DNA from 3 places in the Pseudomonas eucalypticola genome. Region 2 is predicted to be linked to each of the others. Evidence: predicted binding sites of a transcription regulator. Region 2 holds the regulator's gene; each other region holds the start of a gene.
The links. The regulator sigma-54, encoded in region 2, starts transcription at its own class of promoters, with help from an activator protein. The targets are predictions, from matches to a motif close to ANTGGCATNNANNTTGCTNT.
Positions count from the first base shown of each region.

Region 1: a site for sigma-54 is predicted at 5,246-5,265, ahead of glnK (P-II family nitrogen regulator). Genes of this name have one in related genera too.
Region 3: a site for sigma-54 is predicted at 4,503-4,522, ahead of HWQ56_RS07410 (flagellar hook-length control protein FliK). Genes of this name have one in related genera too.

Region 1 covers NZ_CP056030.1:258,517-265,937, forward strand. Annotated here, with positions in the region: gene HWQ56_RS01210 (FUSC family protein) at 32-2,026, shown strand; gene HWQ56_RS01215 (YifB family Mg chelatase-like AAA ATPase) at 2,128-3,621, opposite strand; gene HWQ56_RS01220 (LysR family transcriptional regulator) at 3,800-4,711, opposite strand; gene HWQ56_RS01225 (accessory factor UbiK family protein) at 4,795-5,055, opposite strand; gene glnK (P-II family nitrogen regulator) at 5,468-5,806, shown strand; gene HWQ56_RS01235 (ammonium transporter) at 5,843-7,189, shown strand; gene HWQ56_RS01240 (secondary thiamine-phosphate synthase enzyme YjbQ) at 7,401-7,421, shown strand, end outside.
Region 2 covers NZ_CP056030.1:5,422,493-5,429,913, reverse strand. Annotated here, with positions in the region: gene HWQ56_RS24275 (class II fumarate hydratase) at 1-275, shown strand, start outside; gene HWQ56_RS24270 (hypothetical protein) at 304-735, shown strand; gene HWQ56_RS24265 (superoxide dismutase) at 737-1,348, shown strand; gene HWQ56_RS24260 (HPr family phosphocarrier protein) at 1,528-1,803, opposite strand; gene rapZ (RNase adapter RapZ) at 1,820-2,677, opposite strand; gene ptsN (PTS IIA-like nitrogen regulatory protein PtsN) at 2,680-3,144, opposite strand; gene hpf (ribosome hibernation-promoting factor, HPF/YfiA family) at 3,157-3,465, opposite strand; gene HWQ56_RS24240 (RNA polymerase factor sigma-54) at 3,574-5,070, opposite strand; gene lptB (LPS export ABC transporter ATP-binding protein) at 5,261-5,986, opposite strand; gene lptA (lipopolysaccharide transport periplasmic protein LptA) at 5,986-6,525, opposite strand; gene lptC (LPS export ABC transporter periplasmic protein LptC) at 6,512-7,084, opposite strand; gene HWQ56_RS24220 (KdsC family phosphatase) at 7,093-7,421, opposite strand, start outside.
Region 3 covers NZ_CP056030.1:1,591,670-1,599,090, forward strand. Annotated here, with positions in the region: gene fliH (flagellar assembly protein FliH) at 1-106, shown strand, start outside; gene fliI (flagellar protein export ATPase FliI) at 96-1,454, shown strand; gene fliJ (flagellar export protein FliJ) at 1,461-1,910, shown strand; gene HWQ56_RS07395 (STAS domain-containing protein) at 1,999-2,304, shown strand; gene HWQ56_RS07400 (fused response regulator/phosphatase) at 2,307-4,013, shown strand; gene HWQ56_RS07405 (Hpt domain-containing protein) at 4,040-4,384, shown strand; gene HWQ56_RS07410 (flagellar hook-length control protein FliK) at 4,571-6,007, shown strand; gene fliL (flagellar basal body-associated protein FliL) at 6,135-6,632, shown strand; gene fliM (flagellar motor switch protein FliM) at 6,642-7,421, shown strand, end outside.

The sequences.
Region 1 (7,421 bases), 1.2 Mb from region 2:
ATCATTAGCTAGCTATGTAGATATGCATGGAATGGCGAGTTTCCCGCGGACTGTCAGCGATTTCACCCAGGCTGTATTCAACCCGACGACCCCGGCGTTGCAGTTTGCGCTGAAGAACATGCTCGGTGGTGGCCTGGCGCTGTATCTGGCGTTCATCCTGCAAATGCAGCAACCGCAATGGGCGCTCACCACGGTATTCATCGTCAACCAGCCGTTGAGTGGCATGGTGTTGTCCAAGGGCGCTTATCGGCTGCTGGGCACCTTCGTGGGTGCCGTGGTTTCGCTGGGCATGATTGCAATGTTCGGCCAGTCCCCGTTGCTGTTCCTTTCGTGCATGGCGCTTTGGCTGGGGTTCTGCACGGCTGGGGCGTCGCTGTATCGTAACAACGCCTCTTATGGTTTCGTGTTGGCCGGCTACACCACGGCGATCATCGCATTGCCTGCAACGGCGGCACCGCTGAATGTGTTCGACCAGGCCCAGGCACGTTTCTTCGAAATAACCCTGGGCATTGTCTGTGCGTCGTTGGTGAGTACCGTGCTATGGCCCAGGCGTGTCGAACGCCAATTGGCGGTTCAGGCCCGCCATGCCTGGCAGTCGGGCATGGCCGCCGCCGCTGCGGAATTGCTGGGTGTAGACCAGCGCCAAGGCTTGCTGGACGCCCTTGGGCGGATCGTCTCGGTGGATGCCCAGCGTGACCACGCGGCCTTCGAAGGGCCGTTGGGCCGCCTGCGAGCCCAGGCGCTGAGGTTGATGAGCCGTGATTTGCTCAGCCTGCTGCGGGTCGCCCGGGGTGTGGCGCGCCAACGCTTGCTGCTGGATGAGCGCGCCGGCGAGTACATCGACCCGATCATCGCCGGTGTCGCCCAAGCCCTGGCTGACGGCGGGGAAATGGCGCTGGGCCAGCAGGCCGTGGTGGTCGATGAAACCCTGCTCGCGCAGGGGCTCGAACCGCCATTGCATGCCTGCCTGATGCGCCTGACCGTGGTGCTGCGCTTGGCGACCATCGCCGCCGGCACTCTCAAGGCAGTCGAACAAGGCGATGAGGTCACTGATGCCCCCGGGCCTTTGGCCTGGCATCGGGATGTGGAACAGGGCGTCATGTCCGGGCTGCGCAGCGCCCTGGCCTTCCTCGCGGTAGCGGCGTTGTGGATATTCACCGCCTGGCCCGCGGGGCTGGGCGCGGTGTCCATCAGTGGTGTGGTATTGAGCCTGTTCGCCGGCCGCGAGGCTCCGGCGGGCGCGGCCATGAATTTTCTCAAGGGCATTGCCCTGTCGGTGCCGGTGGCTGCACTGGTAGCCTACGGGCTGCTACCCGGCTGGGAGGGTTTTCCCATGCTCTGCCTGGGGCTTGGCGTGCCGCTGTTCATGGCATCGCTGTGCCTGAGCCAGCCGAGCATCGCGCCTGTGGCTTCATCGTTCTGCATCTTCTTTGTCAACAACGTCGCCCCCAGCAACGCCATGACCTACGACCTGGAGCAGTTCCTCAACAAGGCGCTGGCGACGCTGATCGGGGTGGGTATTGCCGTGCTGGTGTTCCGGTTAATCACCCTGGGCCCCGGGGCGCGGCATTACCGGCGGTTGGTGGAAGCTTCGCTGGCCGACCTGTCGCAACTGGCCCGGCGGCCCTTGGCGCAGGCCGAAGGCTGGTTCGGGGGGCGCATGGCCGACCGGTTGATGCGGTTGGCGCGTTACCGCAATGCGCACCCGGACGAGCCGAACCTGCATTGGCATGATGGCCTTTTTGGGCTGGACCTGGGCGGCGAGTTGCTGCACCTGCGCGGCTGCCTGGTGGATGCCAGCGGGTCATTGGCCCTTGAGCGTGACCGCTACTTGCGCGATGTGGCGCGGTTGCTGAAACAGGTGCGGCCGGCGCCGGAGGTGTTGCAGCTATTGGATGAGGTGAGCGCACGGCTGCAGGAGGCGCTGGACGTGGACGTTCGGTTGACCGCGCGGCGGCGGGAGTTGGCGCAGGTAGCGGTGGGGCAGGTTCGGTCGGTGTGGCGGCGGTGGTGTCAAAAATCGTGAGATGAGGGAACCGGACGTCTGGTTCATCGCGATGGATTCCAGTTTCTGACCCCCCCCTGTCCGAAATTAGCGAAACTATAACCAGTCGTTTTTTCTATTTGTTACTGGCTGCTGGGCCGATACTGCAACGCCTCCGCCACATGCCCGCGTCCTATCTGCGCCACTTCCTCCAGGTCGGCCAATGTCCGCGCCACCTTCAACAGCCGGTGCGCAGCCCGCAACGATAACGTCAGCCGCTCGCACGCGGTTTCCAGCCAGTGCTCATCGGCTGTGGATAACTTGCAATGGGCTTTCAGCCCCGGCAGGTCAAGGAAGGCATTGGCGCAACCCTGGCGCTTGAACTGCCGTTCGCGGGCGGCGGCCACGCGGGCCGCAGCATGGGCAGTATCGTCGCCTGGTTGCGGGGTGGGGTTCAGCGCCGTGGTTTCGCGGGCGACGGTCAGGTGCAGGTCGATGCGGTCCAGCAGCGGCCCCGATAGCTTGTTGCGGTACCGGGCGATCTGGTCGGTGCTGCAACTGCAGCGGCTGCTGGGGTCGCCGAGATATCCACAGGGGCAGGGGTTCATGGCGGCGACCAGTTGAAAGCGCGCCGGGAAGCGGATCTTGTCGCGGGCGCGGGCGATGACTATTTCGCCGGACTCCAGGGGTTCGCGCAGCACCTCCAGTACCTTGCGGTCGAACTCGGGGAGTTCGTCGAGGAAGAGCACCCCATGGTGGGCCAGGGTTATTTCCCCTGGTTGCGGACGGCTGCCACCCCCTACCAGCGCGGCGCCGGAAGCCGAGTGGTGGGGATGGCGGAACGGACGCTGCGGCCAGTGCGTCAACGGTGCGAGGCTGGCGACTGACTGGATGGCCGCCACCTCCAGCGCTTCGCGTTCGTCCAGCGGCGGCAATAGCCCAGGCAGGCGGCTGGCGAGCAGGGTCTTGCCGGTACCGGGCGGACCGCTGAACAACAGGTTATGCGCTCCCGCGGCAGCGACCAGCAATGCGCGCTTGGCGGCCTGTTGGCCCTGTACCTCGCTGAGGTCCGGGTAGGGGCGGTTGAGCAGGATAAGGCCATTGGAACTGAACGGGCTGATACGCTGCTGCTCGTTGAAATGGCAGACCAGCTCCAGCAGGTTGCTGGCGGCTATGACCACCAGCCCGGAGGCCAGGCTGGCTTCCTCGGCGTTCTCGCACGGCACCACCAGCGCCCGCCCCGCCTCCCGCGCCGCCAGTGCCGCAGGCAGTACGCCCTGAACCGGGCGAATGGCGCCGGACAGCGCCAATTCGCCCAGGCATTCCACATCACGCAGTGCCGCGCTGGGAAACTGGCCGCTGGCGGCGAGTATGCCCAGTGCGATGGCCAGGTCGTAGCGCCCACCGTCCTTGGGCAGGTCGGCGGGCGCCAGGTTCTGGGTGATACGGCGTGTCGGGAAATTGAGCTGCGAATTGACGATGGCGCTGCGCACGCGGTCCTTGCTCTCCTTGACCGAGGCTTCCGGCAGGCCTACCAGCGTGAGCGAAGGCAGGCCATTGGCAAGGTGGGTTTCCACCGTGACGGCCGGCGCGCCGACACCGACCTGGGCGCGGCTGTGGACGATGGCTAGGGACATGGTTGCTCCGTGCATTGAAGGGGGGCCGCTTCCTGCGGTGTTTGAAGCGTAGTGGGTGGCAGGCCGGCTGGGCGCTGGATATTGCGGCAGGGTGTTTCCGCGGTGCCAGCTTCCCGAGCTTCGCCCGGTCCCACAAGGAGCTTTTGAACGCGCTTGAAGTAGACGAGGCTCGCTCTGGTTACCTCGGCAAATCACTCATGAACGCCTCCAACCGCGACCTCAACCATCGCTCGCCAGGATCCGTGTCCATCACACTCAGCCACACCATCGACAAATCCAGTGTCGGCGTATCGAACGGCAGTGGCTCGGTGTACAGGTTTCCATACCCCACCATGGCGTTCGCCGCATAGTCCGGCGCCCCGGCCAGCAGGTCGGTGCCCGCCAGCAGCGCGGGCAGGGCGCTGTATTGGGGTACCGAAAGCACTACGTTGCGCTTGCGCCCGATCTCTTCCAGCCACTCATCCACCACGCCGCTGGTGTTGGCCATGTGCGACACCAGCACGTGGGGGCGGGCGCAGTATTCGTCCAGGGTCAGGGGGTGGTCGGATTTGTCGGCGCGCAGGATGCGTGGCTGGATGCGGCGCAGCAGTTTGCGCTTGGCGTTGGCCGGCAGGCCGCGGGTCTGGCTGATGCCCACGGTGATCTCGCCGGAGGCCAGCAGGTCGGGGACCCGCCAGTAGTCGACGTGCTGGACCACGAACACCACCTTCGGCGCTTCCAGGCGCAGGGCGCGCAGCAAGGGCGGCAGCAGGCCGAATTCGACGTCGTCGGACAGGCCGATGCGGAAGGTGGAGGTGCTGACGGCCGGGTCGAAGTCGTGGCTGAGGCTGATGGCGATGGACAGGGCGTCCAGGGCCGGGGACAGGTGGCGCGCCAGCTCTTCGGCGCGGGCGGTGGGCTCCATGCGGTGGCCGACCCGCACGAACAGCGGGTCGTTGAACATGGTGCGCAGGCGGTTGAGCGCCGAGCTGATGGTGGGCTGGCCAAGGAACAGCTTTTCCGCGACGCGGGTGACGTTGCGTTCCAGCATCAAGGTCTCGAACACCACCATGAGGTTGATGTCGGCCTTGCGCAATTCGTTGCGGTTCATCGGCGTGTGCCTCCAGTCCTTTCAGATGAAGGCTGGAGTGTAGAGCGTGTGGGAGCTGGCAGGCCAGCTCCGACCAGGTCTGGTTATTCGCTGGGGGGCGTCAGGCGCGCTTCCAGTTCAGCCATCTTGGCCTCCAGCGCTTCCAGGCGCGCGCGGGTGCGGGCCAGCACCACCATCTGGCTATCGAATTCCTCGCGGCTGACCAGGTCCAGCTTGCTGAACCCGCTTTGCAGCAGCAGCTTGAATTGGCTTTCCAGCTCCGCGCGTGGTTGGGCGGTGTCGCTGCTGAACAGGCGCGAGGCGTGGTCGCCGAGGGCGTCGAGGAAGGCTTTGGGCGCAAGCATGGTGAAATTCCTGAATCTGATGGCCTGGAGTGTAACACGAGGCCGTCTATAGTCAGTTCGTGGCGGGGCGCACGGTTTTTGCGCATCGCCGTGATCCACGGCGCACCAGTGTGGGGCGCAACCGTTGATCAGGTGTGGGGCAACGCAGGGCGTTGGCGGTAAATAGGCCGAATTTGTTGAGTTGCGCGGACATGGCAAGGTTTCTGCTTAGACACCATTGACCCATGCACTGATGCAGTCGATGTGACGAATGCAGTGCGCAGGCGGAGCGGGAAGTGTTTCGTCAGGAGCGGTTCTGGTGGTCGGTCAGGGGATGCGAGACCGACGACGCGTTACAAAGCCAGACACTGCGCTTAGACTTGAGCTGGGTTTGTTTTCCTGGGGCAAGTCCACTAATTCGGGAGAAAGTTTCATGAAGCTAGTCACTGCCATCATCAAGCCGTTCAAACTGGACGATGTACGCGAGTCGTTGTCCGAAATCGGCGTGCAGGGCATTACCGTTACCGAGGTGAAAGGCTTCGGGCGGCAGAAGGGTCACACCGAGCTGTATCGCGGCGCGGAGTACGTGGTCGACTTCCTGCCCAAGGTGAAGATCGATGTCGCCATTGACGACAAGGATCTGGACCGTGTGATCGAGGCGATCACCAAGGCCGCCAACACCGGCAAGATCGGTGACGGCAAGATTTTCGTGGTCAATCTGGAACAGGCGATTCGCATCCGTACCGGCGAAACCGACACCGACGCGATCTAAGCCGCCCCAAACCCCAACGCCCCAGGAGATAACAACATGACTCTGCGTCGCTTCGCAGGGCTAGGAGCCCTTTTGTCCCTCGTTTTGCCAACGCTTGCGATGGCTGCCGACGAGGTGGCAACCCCAGCCGCCCCCGTGCTCAACTCCGGCGATACCGCCTGGATGCTCACGTCCACCGCGCTGGTGCTGTTCATGACCATTCCAGGCCTGGCGCTGTTCTACGGCGGCATGGTGCGGTCCAAGAACATCCTCTCGGTAATGATGCAGTGCTTCGCCATCACCGGCCTGGTCAGCATTCTGTGGACCATCTACGGTTACAGCATGGCGTTCGACACCACCGGTATGGAAGCGGGCGTAGTCAACTACAACTCCTTCGTGGGCAGCCTGGCCAAGGCTTTCCTGGCCGGCATCACCCCTGCCAGCATCACTGGCCCCGCGGCGCTGATTCCTGAAGCAGTGTTCGTGACCTTCCAGATGACCTTCGCCATCATCACCCCGGCGCTGATCGTGGGTGCCTTCGCCGAGCGCATGAAGTTCTCGGCCATGCTGGTGTTCATGGGCATCTGGTTCACCCTGGTCTACGCACCGATCGCGCACATGGTCTGGTCCGGTCCTGGTTCGCTGTTGGGTGACTGGGGCGTGCTGGACTTCGCCGGTGGTACCGTGGTGCACATCAACGCCGGTATCGCTGGCCTGGTGGCGTGCCTGGTGCTGGGCAAGCGCAAGGGCTTCCCGACCACCCCGATGGCCCCGCACAACCTGGGTTACACCCTGATGGGTGCGGCCATGCTGTGGGTAGGCTGGTTCGGCTTCAACGCCGGTTCCGCCGCTGCCGCCAACGGCACCGCCGGCATGGCCATGCTGGTTACCCAGATCGCCACTGCCGCTGCCGCGCTGGGCTGGATGTTCGCCGAGTGGGTCACCCACGGCAAACCCAGCGCACTGGGCATCGCCTCGGGCGTGGTCGCCGGCCTGGTGGCCATTACCCCGGCTGCCGGCACCGTGGGCCCCATGGGCGCGCTGGTCATCGGCCTGGCCGCTGGCGTGGTGTGCTTCTTCTGCGCCACCACCCTGAAACGCAAACTGGGCTACGACGACTCCCTGGACGCATTCGGCGTGCACGGTATCGGCGGTATCCTGGGCGCGATCCTCACCGGTGTGTTCGCCGCACCGTCGCTGGGCGGCTTCGGCACCGTGACCGACATCGCCGCCCAAGTGTGGATTCAGTGCAAAGGCGTGGCGTTCACCATCGTCTACACCGCCGTGGTCACTTATGTGATCCTCAAGGTGCTGGACATGGTCATGGGCCTGCGCGTCAACGAAGAAGAAGAGTCGGTCGGTCTGGACCTGGCTCAGCACAACGAGCGTGGCTACAACCTGTAACCGCCTGCGAAAAAATGCCCGGCTCGCCGGGCATTTTTTTGCCCGCGATTTGTCATTTGCTCAAGGCGCAAACGGTTTGCGCGCGGGAACTTCCAGCTTGTTGCCGGCATCGATTCGGTGTAGGCATTTGGCTTACACGCATTGATGAATTTAGCCCCTTTGCTTTTTCCCAGAGCGCGCTAGAATGCGCCCCGAACGTGTGGAGAATGGTATGTGGCAGCAACGGTTGATC
Region 2 (7,421 bases):
AGCTGATGGCCAATGCCAGCCGCCTGTTGGCCGACAAAGCCATTGCCAGCTTCAAGGTCAACGAGGCCAAGCTCAAGGAAGCCTTGTCGCGCAACCCCATTCTGGTCACGGCGTTGAACCCGATCATCGGCTACCTCAAGGCCGCCGAGATCGCCAAGACCGCCTACAAGGAAGGCCGCCCGATCATCGACGTGGCCTTGGAGCACACGGATTTGTCGCGCAGCCAGCTGGAAACCCTGCTGGACCCGGAAAAGCTCACTGCCGGCGGCATCTGACCGCCGTTCACCGTTTCGGAGGCACACCATGCAGCACTGGAAACGCACCATCGAAATGGCCAACGCCTGCTTTGCCCGGGGCGAACTGGTCGATGCGCGAGAGCTGTACCTGCAAGCTCTGGCGCTGGCCCAGGTGTTGTTCGAACGCTGGGCGGATGTCGACGAGGCGGTGGCGGCCTGCGTGATTTCCCATCACAACCTGGCCGACCTGCACCTGCGCCTGATGCAGCCGGAGGAGAGCGCCGAATACCTGTGCGCCATTCACCAGCGCCTGCTCCAGGCCGCCCAGGACCCCCGGTTGACGCCTGCGCTGCGTGAAGCCGCGTTACGCCACAGCAGCAAGACCTACGCCGAGTTGCTGGCTTTCATCAGCGAGCATGGCGAGTACCCGCGTACCAGCCGGCTGTTGTTTGGCCAGGAGCAACGGGGCCAGACGGCCCCTCACTATGGAGTTCACTGAAATGCCTTATACCTTGCCTGCGCTGCCTTACGCCTATGATGCCCTGGAACCGCACATCGATGCGGCGACCATGGAGATTCACTACACCAAGCACCACCAGACGTACATCAACAACCTCAACGCCGCCGTCGAAGGCACCGAGTATGCCGAGTGGCCCATCGAGAAGCTGGTGGGCAGCGTCAAGCAGCTGCCTGAGAAACTGCAAGGGGCGGTCATCAACCAGGGCGGCGGCCATGCCAACCATTCGCTGTTCTGGGAGGTGATGGCGCCCAAGGGCGGCGGCCAGCCCCAGGGCACCGTGGCCCAGGCCATCGACAAGGAGCTGGGTGGTTTCGATGCCTTCAAGGAGGCCTTCACCAAGGCCGCGCTGACTCGTTTCGGCAGCGGCTGGGCGTGGCTGAGCGTCACCCCGCAGAAGAAGCTGGTCGTGGAAAGCAGCGGCAACCAGGACAGCCCATTGATGAGCGGCAACACGCCTATCCTTGGCCTGGACGTCTGGGAGCATGCCTATTACCTGAAGTACCAGAACCGTCGCCCTGAATACATCAACGCTTTCTACAACGTGGTCAACTGGGCCGAAGTAGAGCGTCGCTACCGGGCTGCCATTGCCTGATGAACCGGCGCATGGTGTTGACGCGCTTGCGGTTGCTGTTGGGCAGTGCGCTATTGCTGGCGGGCGCGGCGATCATCGTCACCGAAGCGCTGGCACGGTTTGCGCCGTTGTAGAGCCGGGAGCGCTGTACGAAGAAGCCCGGCACTAGGCCGGGCTTCTTGCTGAGCGGGGCAGGGCGGTCATTCGCCCTCGTCGAACTTGTTGTTGATCAGTTCGACAATCGCCGCCATGGCTTCTTCCTGTTGCGCACCTTCGGTCTGCAAGTGCACCTGGGTACCTTTGCCGGCCGCGAGCATCATCACGGCCATGATGCTCTTGCCGTCGATTAGGCTCTCGGGGTTGCGGCCTATGCGTACCTGGCAATCAGGAAACTTACCGGCGACGCCGACGAACTTGGCCGCCGCGCGAGCATGCAGGCCGAGCTTGTTGATGATTTCGATTTCACGAGCGGGCATCGCGGTGGGGGTCCTTTCAACTGAGGTCGCGGTGGCGAACCTGAACGTTCTTGAGCGTCTGCTGCAAGGCCTGGCCCAGGCGTTCGGTGATGTACACCGAACGATGGTGCCCGCCGGTGCAGCCGATGGCAACGGTGACATAGGCGCGGTTGCTGGCGGCGAAGCGCGGCAACCACTTTTGCAGGTAGCTGGCGATGTCCTGGTACATCTCTTCCACGTCCGGCTGGGCCGCCAGGTAGTCGATGACCGGTTGTTCGAGCCCGGAGTGGTCGCGAAGCTCGGGCTTCCAGTACGGGTTGGGCAGGCAGCGCACGTCGAACACCAGGTCAGCGTCCACCGGCATGCCACGCTTGAACCCGAACGATTCGATCAGGAACGCGGTGCCCGGCTCGGGCTTGTTCAGCAGTCGCAACTTCAGGGAGTCGCGCAGCTGGTAGAGATTCAGATGGGTGGTGTTGATCTTCAGGTCGGCCAGGTCGGCGATCGGGCTGAGCAGGTCGGTTTCCACTCGAATCGCCTCGGCCAGCGAGCGCGAGGTGTTGCTCAGGGGGTGGCGCCGCCGGGTTTCGGAGAAGCGCTTGAGCAGGGTTTCTTCATCAGCGTCCAGGTACAGCACGTCACACTGGATGTGCTTGTCCCGTGCTTCCTGCAACAGCTGCGGGAAACGCGACAGGTCACTGGGCAGGTTGCGGGCATCGATGGACACGGCGACCAGCGGCTGGGCCAGCTCGGTGCGTACCAACGCGCGCTCTGCCAGCTCTGGCAGAAGCCCGGCCGGCAAGTTGTCGATGCAGTAGAAGCCGTTGTCTTCCAGCACATCCAGGGCCGTGCTCTTGCCCGAGCCGGAGCGACCGCTGACGATGATCAGGCGCATGGTCAATGACCTTTCTGTTCGTCCAGAACCACTTGATAGAGGGCTTCGCTGCTCTTGGCCGAGCGCAGGTGCTCGCGCACGTCGGCGCGATCGAGCATGCCGGCGATCTGGCTGAGCAACGCCAGGTGCTCGTTGGTGGCTTCCTGGGGGACCAGCAGCACGAAGACCAGGTCGACCGGCGCGCCGTCGATGGCGTCATAGTCGATCTTGTGTTCCAGGTGCAGCAGGGCGCTGACCGGCGATTTCAGGCCGGGCAGGCGGCAATGGGGAATGGCGATGCCGTTGCCAAAACCGGTGGAACCGAGTTTTTCACGGGCAATCAGGCTGTCGAAGACCACCTGCATCTCCAGGCCCGGCACTTCGCGGGCAAAGAGGGTGGCGATGGTTTCGATGGCTTTCTTTTTACTGCCGCCCGGCACGTTCACCAGGGAACGGCCGGGGGTCAGGATCTGTTGAAGTTGGGTCATGAGTGGGGAGGGTCAGCGGGCAGTCGCGCCTTGCAGCAGACTCTGCTGTTTTTCCTTATGCTTTTTGAGTTGGCGGTCAAGCTTGTCGGTGAGCAGGTCGATGGCCGCGTACATGTCGTCATGCTCCGCGTTGGCCACTACCTCACCGCCGGGTACGCGCAGGGTGGCCTCGATTTTCTGTTTCAGCTTCTCGACCTCCATGATGACCTGCACGTTGGTGATCTTGTCGAAATGGCGCTCCAATCGGTCCAGTTTCTCACCGATGTAAGTGCGCATGGCGTCGGTCACAACCAGTTGATGTCCACTGATGTTGACTTGCATACCGCTTTCTCCTTATTGCCAGTGCATAAAGAGACAGGTCGGATAACCTGCCACTGGAACGCTGTGGCTCATCTGGTGCCCACCGGCGGCGCTCGCGCGCCGCCAGGATCACATCAACCGCTTGCGTTCGCTGGACGGCGCGATCCCGAGGGATTCACGGTATTTGGCGACGGTGCGGCGGGCTACCTGGATGCCTTGTGCCTCCAGTAAACCAGCGATCTTGCTGTCACTCAATGGCTTTTTCTGATTTTCGGCGGCAACCAGTTTCTTGATGATCGCGCGAATGGCCGTGGACGAGCATTCACCGCCTTCGGAGGTGCTGACGTGGCTGGAGAAAAAGTATTTCAGCTCATAGATGCCGCGCGGCGTGTGCATGTATTTCTGCGTGGTCACCCGTGAAATGGTCGACTCGTGCATGCCTACCGCCTCGGCGATATCGTGCAGCACCAGGGGCTTCATCGCCTCGTCGCCATAGTCGAGGAAGCCACGCTGGTGCTCGACGATCTGGCTGGCCACCTTCATCAGGGTTTCGTTGCGGCTTTGCAGGCTCTTGATGAACCAGCGTGCTTCCTGTAGCTGGTTGCGCATGAAGGTGTTGTCGGCACTGGTGTCAGCGCGGCGCACGAAGCCGGCGTATTGCGGGTTGACCCGCAGGCGTGGCACCGCTTCCTGGTTCAGTTCCACCAGCCAGCGGTCGTTGTCCTTGCGCACGATGACATCCGGCACCACGTATTCGGCTTCGGTGGACTCGATCTGCGAGCCCGGGCGCGGGTTGAGGCTCTGCACCAGCTCGATGACCTGGCGCAGTTCGTCTTCCTTGAGCTTCATGCGCCGCATCAACTGGCTGTAGTCGCGGCTGCCCAGCAGGTCGATGTACTCGGCCACCAGGCGCTGGGCTTCAGCCAGCCAGGGGGTCTTGGCGGGCATCTGGCGCAACTGCAGCAGCAGGCATTCGCTCAGGTCGCGGGCACCGATGCCGGCCGGCTCGAACTGCTGGATGCGGTGCAGCACGGCCTCGACTTCGTCCAGCTCGATGTCGAGCTCGGGGTCGAAGGAGTCACAAATTTCCTGCAAGGTCTCATCCAGGTAACCCTGGTTGTTGATGCAGTCGATCAGGGTGACAGCGATCAGCCGGTCGGTGTCGGACATGGGCGCCAGGTTCAGTTGCCACAGCAGATGGCTCTGCAGGCTCTCGCCGGCCGACGTGCGAGTGGTGAAATCCCATTCGTCATCATCATTGCTGGGCAAGCTGCTTGCGCTGGTCTGGTAGATGTCTTCCCAGGCGGTATCGACGGGAAGCTCATTGGGAATGCGCTCGCTCCATTCGCCGTCTTCGAGGTTGTCGACGGTGGGGGCGGTGGTCTCCTGGTAGCTGGGCTCCTGGATTTCCGGCGTGACCTGCTGCTCGGCCTTGTCGGCCATCGGGTCGCTGTTGTCGAAATCGTCGCCTTCTTCCTGGCGCTCGAGCATGGGGTTGGATTCCAGGGCCTCCTGGATTTCCTGCTGGAGGTCCAGGGTGGAGAGCTGGAGGAGGCGGATGGCCTGTTGCAACTGCGGGGTCATCGTCAGTTGCTGGCCCATTCTTAGGACGAGCGATGGTTTCATGGCAGGGGCTTAACACCTTATTCGCCGGCGCAGAGCGCCATCCACTACAGGGCGCCGAGGCTCTCGGCTTTTGTCGTAAGCAAATTATATGCCTGAAACCGAAGTGTTTGCCTAGAGCGATGCCGCAATAAAAGCCCCGCGGAGCCAAAAAAATGCGACATGCCCAGGCAGCAAGCCAAACACCTCGCCGTTACAGGCGGAACTCGTGGCCGAGGTAAACCTCTTTCACCAGTTGGTTTGCCAGGATGGTTTCGGCGTCGCCCTCGGCGATCAGCTGGCCATCGTTGACGATGTAAGCGGTTTCGCAGATGTCCAGCGTCTCACGAACGTTGTGGTCGGTGATCAACACGCCGATACCCTTGTTCTTGAGGTGGTGGATGATCTGCTTGATGTCGCCGACCGAGATCGGGTCGACACCGGCGAACGGTTCGTCCAGCAGGATGAACTTGGGCGCGGTGGCCAGCGCGCGGGCGATTTCCACCCGGCGCCGCTCGCCGCCGGACAGGCTCATGCCCAGGTTGTCGCGGATATGGGTGATGTGGAACTCCTGCAGCAGGCTTTCCAGCTCCTTGAGGCGCCCGGCCTTGTCCAGTTCCTTGCGCGTCTCCAGAATCGCCATGATGTTGTCCGACACCGACAGCTTGCGGAAGATCGAGGCTTCCTGGGGCAGGTAGCCGATACCCGAGCGGGCGCGGCCGTGCATCGGCTGGTGGCTGACATCCAGGTCGTCGATGAGCACGCGGCCCTGGTCGGCCTGCACCAGGCCCACGATCATGTAGAAGCAGGTGGTCTTGCCGGCGCCGTTAGGCCCCAGCAAACCGACGATCTGCCCACTTTCGATGGACATGCTGACGTCGCGCACCACTTGCCGGCCCTTGTAGGCCTTGGCCAGGTGCTGGGCTTTGAGAGTCGCCATTACTTGCCCTGCTGCTGGTCGGTTTTGCTTTTCGGCTGGATGACCATGTCGATCCGTGGTCGCGGCGTGACCTTGGCGCCCGTGGCGCGGCCGGCGTTGACCACCTGCTTGACGGTGTCGTAGACAATCTTCTCGCCTTCGGACGTGTTGCCGTCGTTCACCACCTTGGCCTGGTCGATCAGGGTGATGTGGTTCAGCGCCGACTGGTACTGGATGGTCTTGCCCCAGCCTTGCACGATGGGCTTGTCGATGGCCGGCTTCTGCTCGTAATAGGCCAGGTTGCCCACCGACGTGAACGTGTCGACGTCGCCCTGGGCGTTACGGGTGATGGTCACGGTGTTGCCGGTGATCTTCATGGTGCCCTGGGTAATGATCACATTGCCCTTGTAGACAGCCACGCCCTGCTTGTCGTCCAGTTGCGCGTCATCGGACTGGATGTGGATCGGCTGGTCACGGTCGGTCGGCAGTGCCCAGGCGCTCGCGCTTCCCAGTGCCGTACCCAGGGTGAGCAATAAAGGAAGGGTATTAACGAGCCTCATACAGTCCTCTTACGTTGGACAGCAAGTTGATCTTGCTGTCTTTCAAATATGCTTTCATTCCCTTGCCCGTAGAGACGCCACCGGCGCCGTCGATTCTAACGTCTTGGTCTGTCTGCGCATATTGCTGTTGTGGGAATACCGTCATGCGGGTGCTGGTGATCAGCGTCGGACGGTTCTTCTGGTCGGTGCGGGCGATGCGCACGTTGTCGATCAGTTCGACCTGGGTACCGTCCGGGTTCACTTCACCCTTGTCGCTGGTCACATGCCATGGGAACACGGTGCCACGGTACAGGTTCATGTCCGGGTTGGTCACCTTGGTGATCTGGCTGGCCTGCATGTGCTCGACCTTGTCGGCGGTCATGCGGTATTGCACGCCCCCATCGGGCAGGTACTGCACGCTGTCGGCATTGATGGCGTAATAGTCGATGGCACTGTCGTCGACTGCCGCGGCGGGCTTCTCGAGGAAGGTGTCCGGGTTGATGTTCCAATAGCCGACCGAGACGAAGATCGCCACGATGACGCAGAACAGCAGTAGGTTGCGCAGTTTTTTGCTCGGCATGGGAAACTCTATAAATAGGCGGCCAGGGCCGCTTCGAGGTTGCCCTGGGCGCGCAGGATCAGCTCGCAGAACTCGCGGGCGGCGCCTTCGCCGCCGCGCGCCTGGGTTACCCCATCGGCGTGTTCGCGTACGAATGGCGTGGCGTTGGCCACCGCCATGCCCAGGCCGACCCGGCGGATAGGCGCCAGGTCTGGCAGGTCGTCGCCCAGGTAGGCTACCTGTTCATAGCTTAGGCCCAGTTGCGCCAGAAGCGCGTCCAATACCACCAATTTGTCTTCGCGGCCCTGGACCAGGTGGGCGATGCCCAGGCTTTTGGCCCGGCGCTCGACGATGGGGT
Region 3 (7,421 bases), 2.5 Mb from region 2:
TATCACCCAGGCCCTGGCGCAGCTGTTCGACCAATTGCACGAGCAGGGCCTGCACCCGGCCGAACCGGACCTGAGCGTGGACCTGGACGGCCCCGATGCGTCTTGACCGCACCAGTTTCGCCAAGCGCCTGGGCAGTTATGCCCCGGTCATCAGCCTGCCCAGCCAGCCGGTGCTCGAAGGCCGCCTGCTGCGCATGGTGGGCCTGACCTTGGAGGCCGAGGGGCTGCGCGCCGCCATGGGCGCGCGCTGCGTGGTCATCAATGACGACGGCCACCACCCGGTGCAGGTCGAGGCCGAGGTCATGGGCTTCTCCGGCAGCAAAGTGTTCCTGATGCCGGTGGGCAGTGTCGCCGGTATCGCCCCGGGTGCCCGCGTGGTGCCCCTGGCCGATACCGGTCGCCTGCCCATGGGCATGAGCATGCTCGGGCGGATTCTTGACGGCGCCGGCCGCGCGCTGGATGGCAAGGGTGGCATGAAGGCCGAGGACTGGGTGCCCATGGACGGCCCTACCATCAACCCCCTCAAGCGCGACCCCATCAGCCAGCCGCTGGACGTGGGTATCCGCAGCATCAACGGTTTGTTGACGGTGGGCCGTGGCCAGCGCCTTGGCCTGTTCGCCGGTACCGGCGTGGGCAAGAGCGTGTTGCTGGGCATGATGACGCGCTTCACCGAAGCCGACATCATCGTCGTCGGCCTGATCGGCGAGCGGGGCCGCGAGGTGAAGGAGTTCATCGAACATATTCTCGGCGAAGAGGGCCTCAAGCGTTCCGTGGTGGTGGCGTCGCCCGCCGACGAAGCGCCACTGATGCGCCTGCGTGCCGCGATGTACTGCACCCGTATCGCCGAATACTTCCGCGACAAGGGCAAGAACGTCCTGTTGCTGATGGATTCGCTGACCCGTTTCGCTCAGGCCCAGCGGGAAATCGCCCTGGCCATTGGCGAGCCGCCCGCCACCAAGGGTTACCCGCCCTCGGTGTTCGCCAAGCTGCCGAAGCTGGTGGAGCGCGCCGGCAACGCTGAAGCCGGTGGCGGTTCGATCACCGCGTTCTACACGGTGTTGTCCGAAGGCGACGACCAGCAAGACCCCATTGCCGACTCCGCCCGTGGCGTGCTCGACGGCCATATCGTACTGTCGCGCCGGCTGGCGGAGGAGGGGCACTACCCGGCCATCGACATCGAGGCGTCCATCAGCCGGGTGATGCCCAGCGTGGTCAGCCCCCAGCACATGGGCCAGGCCCAGCACTTCAAGCAACTGTGGTCGCGCTACCAGCAAAGCCGCGACCTGATCAGCGTGGGCGCCTACGTGCCCGGCGGCGACCGCGAGACCGACCTGGCGATCAACCTGCACCCCACGCTGGTGCGCTACCTGCGCCAGGGCCTGGACGATAACGAAAGCCTGGCCGCCAGCAGCGAGCGCCTGGCGGCCGTATTCAAGCCTGTGGCGCCGAGCTGATAGGCCATGGCTAACAGCCGCGCTGCGCGCCTCACGCCCGTTGTCGACATGGCCGAAAAAGCCGAGCGCACGGCTGCCCAGCGCCTGGGTCATTTTCAGGGCCAGGTGCGCCTGTCGGAAACCAAGCTGGCCGAACTTGACCGCTACCGCGAAGATTACCAGGCGCAATGGCACACCTATGGCAGCAAAGGCGTGTCCGGGCAGTGGCTGATGAACTACCAGCGCTTTTTGAACCAATTGGAAACTGCCGTTGCCCAACAGAAGCAGAGCCTGGCGTGGCACCAGAAGAACCTGGACAATGCGCGGGTCACCTGGCAGCAGGCCTATGCCCGTGTGGAAGGCCTGCGCAAACTGGTGCAGCGGTATATCGATGAGGCCCGGCAACTGGAAGACAAGCGCGAGCAGAAGCTGCTCGATGAATTGTCCCAGCGTTTGCCGCGCCAGAGCAGCTTCTAGCCAACTATTTGTAAAGGCGCAGGTTGCCGGAGGCCGTGCACGATGCTACACCTTGTACGGAGCTGGCTCATTTAAAGGAATTTCGTCCATGGCCGTAAACGCTGACTACTCCGCTGAAGGGAAAGAGCTCACTATCAGCATTCAGGGGCGCTTCGACTTCGGCTCCCACCAGGATTTTCGCGACGCCTACGAGCGCGTCAGCCCAAAGCCCAAGGCATACCGCATCGACCTCAAGCAGACCACCTACCTGGACAGCTCCGCGCTGGGCATGCTGCTGCTGTTGCGTGACCATGCCGGCGGTGACTCCGCCACGGTCCGGCTGGTGAACAGCAACAGTGACGTGAAGAAAATCCTCGCGATTTCCAATTTCGACAAACTGTTCGAGATTCAATAAACATGCTGGCGGCCAGTGAACTGCTGACCGTACTGATCGCCGATGACAACATGACCGACCGCATGCTGTTGTCCAGCATCGTGCGCCGTCAGGGCCACCGGGTGTTGACGGCCAGCGACGGGCAGGAGGCCATCGAGGTGTTCCAGGCCCGGCGCCCGCAACTGGTGCTGCTGGATGCCATGATGCCGGTGATCGATGGCTTCGAGGCAGCCCGGCAAATCAAGGAGCTGGCCGGCGAAGCACTGGTGCCGATCATTTTCCTGACGTCCATGACCGAAGAGCAGGCCCTGGTGCGCTGCCTGGAGGCCGGTGGCGACGATTTCCTGGCCAAGCCGTACAACCAGGTGATCCTCGCGGCCAAGATCAAGGCCATGGACCGTTTGCGCCGCTTGCAGGCCACGGTGCTCGACCAGCGCGACCAGATCACCCGCCACCATGGCTACCTGCTCAATGAGCAGCGCGTGGCCAAGGCGGTGTTCGACCAGGTGGCCCATTCCGGCTGCCTCAGCTCCCCTAACATTCGTTACCTGCAGTCGCCGTATGCGCTGTTCAACGGCGACCTGCTGCTGGCCGCCTTTACCCCATCGGGCGGCATGCACCTGTTGCTGGGCGATTTCACCGGCCACGGCTTGCCGGCCGCGGTGGGGGCGATGCCGCTGGCGGAAGTGTTCTATGGCATGACCGCCAAAGGCTACGGCATGGCGGAGATCCTGCGCGAGATGAACGCCAAGCTCAAACGCATCCTGCCCGTGGACATGTTCTGCTGCGCCACTTTGCTGTACCTCAACTTTCAACGCCAGGTGGTGGAGGTGTGGAACGGCGGCATGCCCGACGGCTACCTGCGCCGCATGGCGAGCGACGAGCATATACCGCTGCGGTCGCGCCACTTGCCGTTGGGCGTGCTGTCGCGGGCCAGTTTTCAGGAAAAGACCGAGGTTTTTTCCATGGTGCCCGGTGACCGGCTGTTCCTGTGCTCGGACGGCGTCATCGACACCGCCGACGGCGATGATGAACTGTTTGGCGTAGAGCGGCTGCAGCGGGTCTTTGAACTCAACCGCAACCCCGATCTGCTGTTTGAGGACATCCACGCCGCGCTCAAGGCCTTCCGTGGCGAGTCGCGCGACGACGTCAGCATGGTCCAGGTGGAGATGGTCGAGCCCGATTCGCTGGAGCAGCCCGCGACCATTTATTCCGACAGCGGTGCATCGAGCCCGCTGAACTGGTCCATGAGCCTGGAATTACGCGCTGATACCCTCAAGCGCTTCAACCCCTTGCCCTACCTGCTGCAACTGCTGCAGGAAATTCACGGCCTGCGGGCCCAGAGCGGAGCGCTCTACAGTGTCCTGTCCGAGTTGTACTCCAATGCCCTGGAGCACGGGGTGCTGGGGCTGGACTCCAGCCTCAAGCGCAATGCCGAAGGATTTGCGCAATACTATGACCAGCGCAATACTCGTCTGAACCAGCTGAAGGACGGTTATGTGCGCATGCACTTCCTGGTGCAGCCAGAAGGCACGGGCGGGCGCCTGACCATTGACGTGGAAGACAGCGGTCACGGTTTCGATGCGCGCCAGGTCATTGCCCGTGAGGCAGAGGAGACAGGGCTTTCCGGCCGGGGCCTCAAGCTGATCAGGCAACTGAGCCGCAGCGCGCAGTGGTCCGAGGACGGTCGCAGTGCCTGCGTGGAATTTACCTGGGAGGCTCTGGCATAATTCAGGCTTGATCAAGGAGCGAACAAGTGTCCAACCAGCATCTCGACTACGACGTGCTCAGCGCGTTGCAGGAAGTCATGGAAGAAGAGTATCCCCTGTTGCTGGATACCTTCCTGACCGACTCGGAAATACGCCTGAACGAACTGCACAAGGCTACCGACCCGCAGCAACTGGGCCAGGCGGCCCATAGCTTCAAGGGCAGCAGCAGCAACATGGGCGCCACGCAGTTGGCGGACTTGTGCCGCCAGCTGGAGGAGCGCGTCAAGCATCCGCCGCTCAGCGGCATCGAAGACCTGGTCAACCGCATCGACCACGAATTCGCCGAAGTGCGGCGCCTCTATCGCGACGAGCGTCAGCGTTTTCCCTGCTGAGGCCGGTTTGTGTGGGCGGCGTCTGAGGTGCGGGCTGTGCCTGATGCTGCGCGGCGATCATGACGCGGCCAGGTCCGCTGCTACGGGCGTCGCTGTTGTATGTCCGCGTTCTTACAAAGCTGGCCCGACTCTTGCTGTAGCCATTGCACCTGTACCCCCCGATTTCAGTGCAGCGGAGACCTGTCAATGTCAGTCGCGTCAAACCCTCTCTTGCAGATCACCAGCACGGCTAGCACGCTGGCCAACCTGAGCAAGGCCGCCGAGCCCGCCAAGGACACGTCCGCGGACTTTGCCAAGGTCTACGCCAAGCAGTCCCAAGCCAGCACCGCCAAAGCCACGGGGGCAGACCGCCAGCAGCAGGATCAGGTGGCTACGGCCGGCAAAAACACCGCCGCCAGCGACAAGGACAATGCCGCCAGCAAGCCGGCTGTTGCCGATAGCGGCAAGAACTTGCCTGCTCACAAGCCAGCCCAGGCTGACAAGGGCGCCAAGGCGGACGCGTCGGGCAAGGCCGGGCAGGGCACCAAGGCCGACAAGGGGGATAAGGCGGACAAGGCCAAGGCTGGCGATCAGGACGACGCTGCCACCCCTACCGACACTGCCAGTACCGCCACCACGGCACAGGCGCCCGCCGCGCCGGTCCCTGACCCGACCCTGGCCGTGGCGCCCGTCGCCGACCCGTCGCTGACCCAGGCCCAGCAACCGGTCGCTACCCCTGACCCCGCACAGGCTGCGGCGCTGGCGCAGGTTCAGCCCCCTGTGCAGGGCAGCGACGCCAGCACCTCGGACGCCGATGCTTTCGACCCGTCCAAGGACGACCCGCTCGCCAACATGCCGACTTTGCGCCTGGCCCTGGAACAGAACGCCAAGGCCCAGGGCACGACGTCGGCCCATGCGCAGACGACCGACAAGAACGCCCCGCAAGACGCCGTCAACGCCGATGCCGACCAGAGCTTCGCCGCGGGGTTGGCTGGCATGGTGGTGCAGCAGAAATCGGCGGGTGAAAGCCAGCTCAGCGACAAGGCTTTCGACAGCCAGATCGATGATGGCCTCAAGGACATCAAGGGGGCGTCGGCCGACACCCGCATGGACAACTTCGCCAATCGCCTGGCGGCCATGACCGACACCAGTGCTACCACCGCCAAGACCGCCACCGCCACCCCGGTGCAGGCGCCCACCACCCAGCTGGCGATGAACCAGGGCGGCTGGACCGAAGGCGTGGTCAACCGCGTCATGTACCTGTCCAGCCAGAACCTCAAGTCCGCCGACATTCAGCTGACGCCTGCGGAACTGGGCCGACTGAACATCCGCGTGGACATGACCCCCGACCAGCAGACCGTGACCTTCACCAGCGCCCATGTGCATGTGCGCGAAGCGCTGGAAAGCCAGCAGGGCCGCCTCAAGGACATGTTCGCCGAACAGGGCATGGGCCAGCTGGACGTCAACGTCTCCGACCAGTCGCGCCAGTCGTCCCAGGACCAGGCCCAGCAGAGCCAGCGCAGTGCCCGCGGCACGGGCGGGGCTGACAACCTGGACGGCGTCGACGCCGTCTCCCCGCTCGCTTCGCAGCCCACCGTGCAGCAGGTTGTGGTCGGCACCAGCGCCATCGACTACTACGCCTGAATCACCGGTTCCCAGGCTCGCCTGGGAATCCGGCCCCCTCGGAACCCCCTCCCTCGCAATCTGGCATAACACTTGCTCAACCCTGTGCAGGCAAGTGTTAACCCCCGATTAGTGACGGATTATTGGCATGGCAAAGACCGAAGCAGAGAAAGAACCCGCAGGCAAAGGCAAACTCAAGATGATTCTGCTGTTTGTCATTGTGCTGCTGGTAGTGGTGGGGGCGTCGGTGGGGGCTACCTGGTTCTTCCTGCACAAGGGTGCCGAGGCCAAGCCGGCCGAAGCGCCCGCTGCCGCGGCAGGCAAGCAGCCGGCGATCTACGAGGCACTGACGCCGGCTTTCGTGGTCAACTTCAAACAGGACGGCCGCGACCGCTACATGCAGGTCAGCCTGACCATGCAGGGCCGCGACAAGGCTGACCTGGACGCCCTGATGGTGCACATGCCGGTGATCCGCAACAACCTGGTGATGATGTTCTCCGGTGAGAACTTCGCCACCCTGGCCACCCCGGTAGGCGTGGAAATGCTGCGTCAGAAGGCCACCGCCGCGGTCCAGGCCGTGGCGCAGAAAGAAGTCGGCAAGCCGGTCATCGACCAGCTGCTTTTCACTAACTTCGTATTGCAGTAGGAACACGACATGGCCGTGCAAGACCTGCTGTCCCAGGATGAGATCGACGCGCTGCTGCACGGCGTCGATGATGGGCTGGTGCAGACCGAAAGCCTCGGGGAGCCGGGCAGCGTCAAGAGTTATGACCTGACCAGCCAGGACCGCATCGTGCGCGGGCGCATGCCCACCCTGGAGATGATCAACGAGCGGTTCGCCCGTTACACCCGCATCAGCATGTTCAACCTGCTGCGCCGCTCCGCGGACGTGGCGGTGGGTGGCGTGCAGGTGATGAAGTTCGGCGAGTACGTGCATTCGCTGTACGTGCCCACCAGCCTCAACCTGGTGAAGATCAAGCCATTGCGCGGCACCGGGCTGTTCATTCTCGACGCCAAGCTGGTGTTCAAGCTGGTGGACAACTTCTTCGGGGGCGACGGCCGCCACGCCAAGATCGAAGGGCGCGAATTCACCCCCACCGAGCTGCGCGTGGTGCGCATGGTGCTGGACCAGGCCTTCATCGACCTGAAGGAAGCCTGGCAGGCCATCATGGAAGTCAACTTCGAGTACATCAACTCCGAAGTGAACCCGGCCATGGCCAATATCGTCGGCCCGAGCGAGGCCGTGGTGGTCTCCACTTTCCACATCGAACTCGATGGTGGCGGCGGCGACCTGCACGTGACCATGCCGTATTCGATGATAGAGCCGGTGCGCGAAATGCTCGACGCCGGTTTCCAGTCCGACCTGGACGACCAGGACGAGCGCTGGAGCAAGGCGCTGCGCGAGGACGTGCTGGACGTGAGCGTGCCCATTGGC